One region of the Pseudomonas sp. MBLB4136 genome, then DNA from elsewhere that is predicted to be linked to it. Evidence: predicted binding sites of a transcription regulator. Region 1 holds the regulator's gene; the other holds the start of a gene.
What was found. The regulator sigma-54, encoded in region 1, starts transcription at its own class of promoters, with help from an activator protein. The targets are predictions, from matches to a motif close to ANTGGCATNNANNTTGCTNT.
Positions count from the first base shown of each region.

Region 1 (4,514 bases):
GCGAGAAGATCGTCTATGACACCCGTCGGCAGATCGTCAACGCCGGTCGCGCCACCGGCACCAAGGTGTCCACGCCGCGCCCACGCATCGACATGGTGATCCAGCCGAAGAACAAACCAGCCGACCAGCAGGCGCAGTAGCGATGGCCACTCTGAAAGCCCAACACCTGGCCAAGAGCTACAAAGGTCGCCAGGTCGTCCGCGACGTCAGCCTGAGCATCGACAGCGGGCAGATCGTCGGCCTGCTCGGCCCCAACGGTGCCGGCAAGACCACCTGCTTCTACATGATCGTAGGCCTGGTGCGTGCCGATCAGGGCCGCGTGCTGATCGACGACCACGACGTCAGCCATCAACCCATGCATGGCCGTGCGCGCGCCGGCATCGGCTACCTGCCCCAGGAGGCCTCGATCTTCCGCAAACTCAGCGTGGCCGACAACATCATGGCCGTCCTCGAGACGCGCAAGGACCTGGATCGCGGGGCACGCCGGGATGAGCTGGAGAACCTGCTGCAGGAGTTCCACATCAGCCACATCCGCGACAACCTCGGCATGAGCCTGTCCGGCGGCGAACGGCGGCGCGTGGAGATTGCCCGGGCGCTGGCCACCGCCCCGAAATTCATTCTGCTCGACGAACCCTTCGCCGGGGTCGACCCGATCTCGGTCGGCGACATCAAGCAGATCATCCATCACCTCAAGGCCAAGGGGATCGGCGTACTGATCACCGATCACAACGTCCGCGAGACCCTGGACATCTGCGAGACGGCCTACATCGTCAGCGATGGCCAGCTGATCGCCGAAGGCGATGCCGCCGCCATTCTGGCCAACCAAATGGTCAAAGAGGTTTACCTGGGCCACGAATTCCGTCTCTAGCGGCGGCTTTTCTCCACCGCACTGCAGCTAATGCTAGGCAAAACACTCGGAAGCGGGCATATAATTTGCTTCCTTGCGGCGCTTCGGCGCCCTGTAGTGGATTGCGCACAGACGCCGGTATAAAAGGTCTGCAATGAAACCATCGCTAGTCCTGAAGATGGGCCAGCAGCTGACGATGACCCCGCAGCTGCAACAGGCCATTCGCCTACTTCAACTGTCCACCCTGGATCTGCAACAGGAGATCCAGGAGGCCTTGGAGTCCAACCCGATGCTCGAGCGCCAGGAAGACGGCGACGACTTCGACAACTCCGATCCCCTGGCCGATGGCGCCGACAACCCCTCCCCTGCCAGCAAGCAGGAAGAGCCCTACCAGGAAACCAGCTACCAGGAAACGTCGCAGACGGTGGACAACCTGGAGGACGGCGAATGGAACGAGCGCATCCCCAACGAGCTGCCGGTCGACACCGCCTGGGAAGACGTCTATCAGACCAGCGCCAGCAGCCTGCCGAGCAATGACGACGACGAGTGGGACTTCACCACCCGCACCTCCAGCGGCGAGAGCCTGCAGAGCCACCTGCTCTGGCAGCTCAATCTGGCGCCGATGTCCGACAAGGACCGACTGATCGCCGTCACCCTGATCGACTGCATCAACGAACAGGGCTACCTGGAAGAGAGCCTGGAGGAAGTGGTCGAGGCCTTCGACCCGGAGCTGGACATCGAGCTCGACGAGGTCGAGGCGGTGCTACACCGCATCCAGCAGTTCGAGCCCGCCGGCATAGCCGCCCGCGACCTGCGCGAATGTTTGCTGCTGCAGCTGCGCCAGTTGCCGCCCAAGTCACCCTGGCTGGCCGAAGCCCAACGCCTGGCCGGCGACTACCTCGACCTGCTCGGCAGCCGCGACTACAGCCAGCTGATGCGACGCATGAAACTCAAGGAAGACGAGCTGCGCCAGGTCATCGAGCTGATCCAGAGCCTCAATCCGCGTCCCGGCTCGCAGATCCAGTCCGGCGAGCCGGAGTACGTGGTGCCGGACGTCATCGTGCGCAAGCACAACGAACGCTGGCTGGTCGAGCTCAACCAGGAAGCCATGCCCCGCCTGCGGGTCAATCCGCAGTACGCCGGCTTCGTCAAACGTGCCGACTCCAGCGCCGACAACACCTTCATGCGCAATCAGCTGCAGGAGGCGCGCTGGTTCATCAAGAGCCTGCAGAGCCGCAACGAAACCCTGATGAAGGTCGCCACCCAGATCGTCGAGCACCAACGCGGCTTCCTCGACTACGGCGACGAGGCGATGAAGCCACTGGTGCTGCACGACATTGCCGAAGCGGTCGGCATGCATGAATCGACCATCTCGCGGGTCACCACGCAGAAATTCATGCACACCCCGCGCGGCATCTACGAGCTGAAGTATTTCTTCTCCAGCCACGTCAGCACCGCCGAGGGCGGCGAGTGCTCGTCGACGGCGATCCGCGCGATCATCAAGAAACTGGTGGCCGCGGAAAATGCAAAAAAGCCGTTGAGTGACAGCAAGATCGCTGGTTTACTGGAGGCACAGGGCATTCAAGTGGCCCGCCGCACGGTCGCCAAATACCGTGAATCCCTCGGTATAGCGCCCTCCAGTGAGCGCAAGCGGTTGATGTAAGGCGGCACTCAACGGAAGACAGGTCAACACACAACGCAGCACAGCTCGCAATACTCCCTGCAGCGACCAGAGCGGTCGCGCCGGATAGCGACATGCCGGGTTCGGTGGGTCCGAGTCTTCCACGCCAAGGTGTTCCCGCGGCAGGCAGCACTGCCTGTCTCTTACACACGGCAACAAGGAGAAAGCGGTATGCAAGTCAACATCAGTGGACATCAGCTGGATGTGACCGACGCCCTACGCGACTACATCGACGAGAAACTCAATCGATTGGAGCGCCACTTCGACAAGATCACCAATGTGCAGGTCACCATGGAGGTCGAAAAGCTCAAGCAGAAGATCGAAGCGACCCTGCACATAGCCGGCGGCGAAGTGGTCGCCAACGCCGAACATGACGACATGTACGCAGCGATCGACCTGCTCACCGACAAACTCGACCGACAACTCATCAAGCACAAGGAAAAGCAGCTCGAACGCCAGCAGGGCGCCATGGCCCGCTGACCTCGCTCACCTCCCATGATCCGACTTGAAAACATCCTGACCCCCGGCCGTTCCCTGGTGAACGTGCCGGGCGGCAGTAAGAAACGCGTACTCGAACAGATTGCCAACCTGGTGGCGCGCGAGCTGCCCGACCTGGCCGGGCAGGACATCTTCGAGAGCCTGATCGCCCGCGAAAAACTCGGCTCCACCGGATTCGGCAACGGCATCGCCATTCCGCACTGCCGCCTGGCGGGCTGCAATGCGCCGATCAGCGCCCTGCTGCGCCTGGATGCGCCGGTGGATTTCGACGCCATCGACGGCGCCCCCGTCGACCTGCTGTTCGTCCTGCTGGTGCCCGAGGCCGCGACCGACGAGCACCTGGAACTGCTGCGCCAGATCGCCAGCATGCTCGACCGCGGCGACGTGCGCGAACGCCTGCGCCAGGCGCAAAGCAACGACTCCCTGTATCAGGTCGTGGTGGACGTTCAAAGCAGCCGTTAGGACTTTTCCCCATGCGCTTGATCATCGTCAGCGGTCGCTCCGGTTCCGGCAAAAGCACCGCCCTCGATGTCCTCGAGGACAACGGCTTCTACTGCATAGACAACCTCCCCGCCGGCCTGCTCCCCGAACTGGCCGAGCGCGCCCTGCTGCACACCGAGTTGCTGCATCCCCAGGTGGCGGTATCGATCGATGCGCGCAATCTGCCCAGCCAGCTCAAGCGTTTCCCCGAACTGCTCGACGACGTGCGTGCGCGCCACATCCAGTGCAACGTGCTCTACCTGGACGCCGACGAGGAAACCCTGCTCAAGCGTTTCTCCGAGACCCGTCGACGGCACCCGCTGACCAACGAGAGCCGCTCCCTGGCCGAGGCCATCGCCGACGAGTCCCTGCTGCTCGGGCCGATCATCGACCTGGCCGACCTGAAGATCGACACCACCCACCTCAACCTCTATCAGCTGCGCGACATGCTCAAGCTGCGCCTGCTCAACCAGCCCGAACCCGGCACCGCCTTCCTGGTCGAATCATTCGGTTTCAAGCGCGGCATGCCAGTGGATGCCGACCTGGTGTTCGACGTGCGCTGCCTGCCCAACCCCTACTGGAAGCCGGAGCTGCGCGACCACTCCGGGCTCGACCAGCCGGTGGTCGAGTACCTGTCGGCGCAAGCCGATGTCGAGGAGATGTACCAGGACATCCTCACCTACCTGAACAAATGGCTGCCACGCTTCGCCGCCAGCAATCGCGCCTATGTCACGGTGGCGATCGGCTGCACCGGCGGCCACCACCGCTCGGTGTACCTGGCCAACCGCCTGGGCGCGACCCTGAAACCCATCCTGAAGAACGTCCAGGTTCGCCACCGCGACCTCAGCTAAGGAACTTCCGCGATGCCCTCCTGCGAAATCACCATCATCAACAAGCTGGGCCTGCACGCGCGCGCAGCGGCCAAGTTTGTCGGCGTGGCTGGGCGCTACCCCTGCAAGGTCAAGGTCGGCCGCGCCCCGGAAAGCCTGGTGGACGGCAAGAGCATCA
Region 1 covers NZ_CP196713.1:3,735,570-3,740,083, forward strand. Annotated here, with positions in the region: gene lptA (lipopolysaccharide transport periplasmic protein LptA) at 1-140, shown strand, start outside; gene lptB (LPS export ABC transporter ATP-binding protein) at 143-868, shown strand; gene ACSX1D_RS17020 (RNA polymerase factor sigma-54) at 1,002-2,510, shown strand; gene hpf (ribosome hibernation-promoting factor, HPF/YfiA family) at 2,700-3,008, shown strand; gene ptsN (PTS IIA-like nitrogen regulatory protein PtsN) at 3,024-3,488, shown strand; gene rapZ (RNase adapter RapZ) at 3,500-4,357, shown strand; gene ACSX1D_RS17040 (HPr family phosphocarrier protein) at 4,370-4,514, shown strand, end outside.

Region 2 (4,514 bases), 1.1 Mb from region 1:
GACCCCGCTGGCCAGTTCGGCCGAGGAGGAGGCGCGGGCCCAGAGGCCGAAGGCGCCGTCGATGTGCACCCAGGTCCCGGCTGCCTTGGCCTGGGGGATCAGCTCGGCGAAGGGGTCGAACTCGCCGGTGTTCACCTCGCCGGCCTGCAGGCAGAGGATGGTCAGGTCATCCAGGGGCGGCAGTTGCTGAGGGTCGACGCGCCCATGGGCGTCGGTCGGCGCGACGATCAGCCGGTTCATGCCGAAGCCGAGGATGCGCAGGGCCTTCTTCACGGTGATGTGGCAGCTGGCGGAGACCACCACGCGCACTTCCGGGGCACCGACCAGGCCGTCGCCGTCGAAGTCCCAGCCCTGGCGGGCCAGGAGCTTGCGTCGCGCGGCGGACAGGCAGGCCAGGGTGCAGGCGGTGGCGCTGGTGCCGAAGCCCACGGCGCTTTCGCTCGGCAGGCCGAGCAGCTCGCATACCCAGCGCCCGGCGATGCGTTCCAGGGTGTCGGCCGCCGGCGAGTTGTCGAACGATGAGGCGCACTGGTCCCAGGCCAGCACCAGGCGCTCGGCCGCGGCGGCGGCGGGCAGGGTGGCGCCGATGACGAAGCCGAAGTAGCGCGGGCCGTTGCAGGCGACTGTGGCCGGCGAGCCGATCTCATCCAGGCGCCGCAGTACCTCGGCGGCGTCGACGCCGCGCTCGGGCGGCGCCTGATCGAGGGCTTGCAGGTCGGCGATGGCAGCCGGCCCGGGAAATACCGGGCGGCCGGGAATGCCGTCGAAGTAGTCGAGGGCGCGGCGGTCGGCCTCGGCCAGGAGTTGGCGCTCATCAAGGGTGCTGGTCATGCGGGCCTCGTCGTCGAGAACTGTGCGGGGCCTTCAGCATAGCCAGGCCCGCGGCGGCGCAGCAGGCACAACCCGGCCCCGAGATGGCCGTACAGCTCGCCCGGCGTAGTTCGCAACGGGGTACACAGTGGCGTTTCAGGCAGTACAGTTGCGCGCTGACGAGCGCTGGCGCTTCCGTGAGTCCCTCAGCCGCCGAGCATGTCGTGCATGGCGATGATCTGCTCGGCGACCTGGATCAGCTTCTGCTGACGGCTCATGGCCTGGCGGCGCATGAGGGTGTAGGCCTCTTCCTCATTGCAGCTCTTCATCTTCATCAGCAGGCCCTTGGCCAGCTCGATGCGCTTGCGTTCGGCCAGCTGCGCGTCGCGCGCCTGCAGCTGGGCGCGCAGGGCCTGGTCGCTCTCGAAGCGGGCCATGGCCACGTCGAGAATCGGCTGCAGGCGTTCGGCGTGGATGCCTTCGACTATGTAGGCGCTGACCCCGGACTGGATGGCCTGGCGCATGACCTTGGGGTCGTGCTCGTCGGTGAACATGACGATGGGCCGAGGCTGGTCGCGGCTCACCAGGACCACCTGTTCCATGACGTCACGGCCGGGGGATTCACTGTCGATCAGGATGACGTCCGGGCGGACCGCCTCGACCCGCTCGGGCAGGTCGATGGTCAGGCCGGATTCGTCGACCACCTCGAAGCCGGCTTCGATCAGGGCGGCCCGCAGTCGGCCAACCTTTTTCGGCGTGTCGTTGATCAGGAGGATGCGCAGCATGGTGGTATCGGTTTCCAGGGGTCAGAGGGCAGAGGCCTGGCGGACGTCGGCCAGGGCGTGCAGGGCGAAGCTGCGGGCATAGCCGGCGGGGTCGGCGCCATCCCAGGGCTTGCCATCGAGCAGCGTGGCGCTGCGCAGGGGCGATGCCGGCACCGCGATTCCCAGCGCCTCGGCAGCCTCATGATAAAGCTTAAGCTGCTGGACCCGGCGCGCCACCGCGAAATAGTCCGGGTCTTCGCGCAGCAGGCCCCAGCGGCGGAACTGGGTCATGAACCACAGGCCATCGGATAGATAGGGCATGTTCACCTTGCCCTCATCGAAGAAGCGCAGCGGATGGGCGTCGAGCCAGGCGTGGCCGTTGCCGTCTTCGTACTGGCCGAGAAAGCGCGGCTGGATGGCGTTCAGCGGCGCATCGACGTACTCGCTGGCGCTGAGCAGTTGTGCGGTGCTGCGCTTGTTCTCCTCGCTCTGATCGATGAAGCGGCTGGCTTCCAGCACCGCCATCACCAGGGCGCGGGCCGTGTTCGGGTAGGCGCTGACGAACGCCTGGGTGCAGCCCAGGACCTTTTCTGGATGATCCGGCCAGATCGATTGGCTGGTGGCCAGGGTGAAGCCCTTTCTTTCGGCAATCGCCTGGGCGCCCCAGGGCTCGCCGGCGCAGAAGCCGTCGATGCGTCCGGCCTGCAGGTGAGCGACCATCTGCGAGGGCGGTACGACGACCGTATTCACGTCGTCCAGCGGATGGATGCCCTGGCTGGCGAGCCAGTAATAGAGCCACAGGGCGTGGGTGCCGGTGGGGAAGGTCTGCGCCAGGGTGAGTTTCGCACTGTTTTGACGCACGCGAGCGCGCAGCGCCTCAGTATTGGTCACCCCGGCTTCCTGCAGGGGCTGGGAAAGGTTGATGCTCTGGCCATTCTGCGACAGGCCCATGAGTACGGCCATGTCCACCGGCGGCGTGCCGCCGATGCCCAGGTGCACCGCGTAGAGCAGGCCGTAAAGGCCCTGGGCGGCGTCCAGCTCGCCGCTTAGCAGCTTGTCGCGCAGGGTGGCCCAGGACGCCTGGCGCTGCAGGTTCAGGGTCAGGCCGTAGGGCTGAGCGAAGCCCTGGGTCGCGGCGACGATCAGCGAGGCCGAGTCGGTCAGGGCCATGAAGCCGATATCCAGAGCGCTCTTCTCCGGTGCATCGCTGCCGTTGACCCAGGCCAGCGCGTCGCTGCGGGGAATATCATGCTCGCTCATTGCACCTTTTCCTTGCTCAACTTCAAAGGTCGTCGGCCCCATCAGCGCCAGGACAGGGGGGATGAGGCCACTGTCTGCGGATCGATTGCGGCCCTGTTGAGTATCCATAAGCAAGCGATATGCCACGAATGGCGAACGCCAGGCATAAAAAAGCCCCGCACGGGGCGGGGCTCTTTCGACGCGGGTAACGCTTAGGCTTGAACGACCGGAATCTGGGCGTTGGCAGCGGCTTCGCGGAACTCGGCGATCTGGTCGAAGCTCAGGTAGCGGTAGACGTCGGCAGCCATGCTGTCGATGTCCTTGGCGTAGACCATGTACTCCTCGACGGTCGGCAGCTTGCCGATGATCGCGGCGACCGCTGCCAGTTCGGCAGAGGCCAGGTACACGTTGGCGCCATCGCCCAGACGGTTGGGGAAGTTACGGGTCGAGGTCGAGACCACGGTGGAGTTGGCGGCGACCCGTGCCTGGTTACCCATGCACAGCGAGCAGCCCGGCATTTCCATGCGCGCACCGGCCTTGCCGTAGATGCCGTAGTAGCCTTCCTCGGTCAGCTGGTGGGCATCCATCTTGGTCGGCGGCGACAGCCACAGACGGGTCGGAATGCCGCCCTTGACCTTGTCCAGCAGCTTGCCGGCAGCGCGGAAGTGACCGATGTTGGTCATGCACGAACCGATGAACACCTCGTCGATCTTGTCGCCGGCCACGGTGGACAGCAGACGGGCGTCGTCCGGATCGTTCGGTGCGCAGAGCACCGGCTCCTTCAGCTCGTTGAGGTCGATCTCGATGACTTCGGCGTATTCGGCGTCGGCATCGGCGCTCATCAGCTCCGGCTTGGCCAGCCAGGCTTCCATCGCCTGGGCGCGGCGTTCCAGGGTGCGGGCATCGCCATAGCCTTCGCCGATCATCCAGCGCAGCAGGGTGATGTTCGACTTCAGGTACTCGGCGATGGCCTTTTCCGGCAGCTTGATGGTGCAACCGGCGGCCGAACGCTCGGCGGAGGCGTCGGACAGCTCGAACGCCTGCTCGACGGTCAGCTCGTCGAGGCCTTCGATCTCCAGGATGCGGCCGGAGAAGGCGTTCTTCTTGCCCTTCTTCTCGACGGTCAGCAGGCCCTTCTGGATGGCGTAGTAGGGAATCGCATGGACCAGGTCACGCAGGGTGATCCCGGGCTGCATCTTGCCCTTGAAGCGCACCAGCACCGATTCCGGCATGTCCAGCGGCATGACGCCGGTGGCGGCGGCGAAGGCCACCAGGCCGGAACCGGCCGGGAAGCTGATGCCGATCGGGAAACGGGTGTGCGAGTCGCCGCCGGTGCCGACGGTGTCCGGCAGCAGCATGCGGTTCAGCCAGCTGTGGATGATGCCGTCGCCCGGACGCAGGGACACGCCGCCACGGGTGCGGATGAAGTCCGGCAGGGTGTGGTGGGTGGTGACGTCGATCGGCTTTGGGTAGGCCGCGGTGTGGCAGAAGGACTGCATCACCAGGTCGGCGGAGAAGCCCAGGCAGGCCAGGTCCTTCAGCTCGTCGCGGGTCATCGGGCCAGTGGTGTCCTGGGAGCCGACGGTGGTCATCTTCGGCTCGCAGTAGGTGCCCGGACGCACGCCGGTCACGCCGCAGGCCTTGCCGACCATCTTCTGCGCCAGGGTGAAGCCCTTGCCGCTGTCGGCCGGCTGCTCCGGC
Region 2 covers NZ_CP196713.1:2,667,437-2,671,950, reverse strand. Annotated here, with positions in the region: gene ACSX1D_RS12165 (pyridoxal phosphate-dependent decarboxylase family protein) at 1-831, opposite strand, end outside; gene ACSX1D_RS12160 (ANTAR domain-containing response regulator) at 1,017-1,595, opposite strand; gene ACSX1D_RS12155 (CmpA/NrtA family ABC transporter substrate-binding protein) at 1,617-2,834, opposite strand; gene acnB (bifunctional aconitate hydratase 2/2-methylisocitrate dehydratase) at 3,026-4,514, opposite strand, start outside.
Region 2: a site for sigma-54 is predicted at 2,942-2,961, ahead of ACSX1D_RS12155 (CmpA/NrtA family ABC transporter substrate-binding protein). Genes of this name have one in related genera too.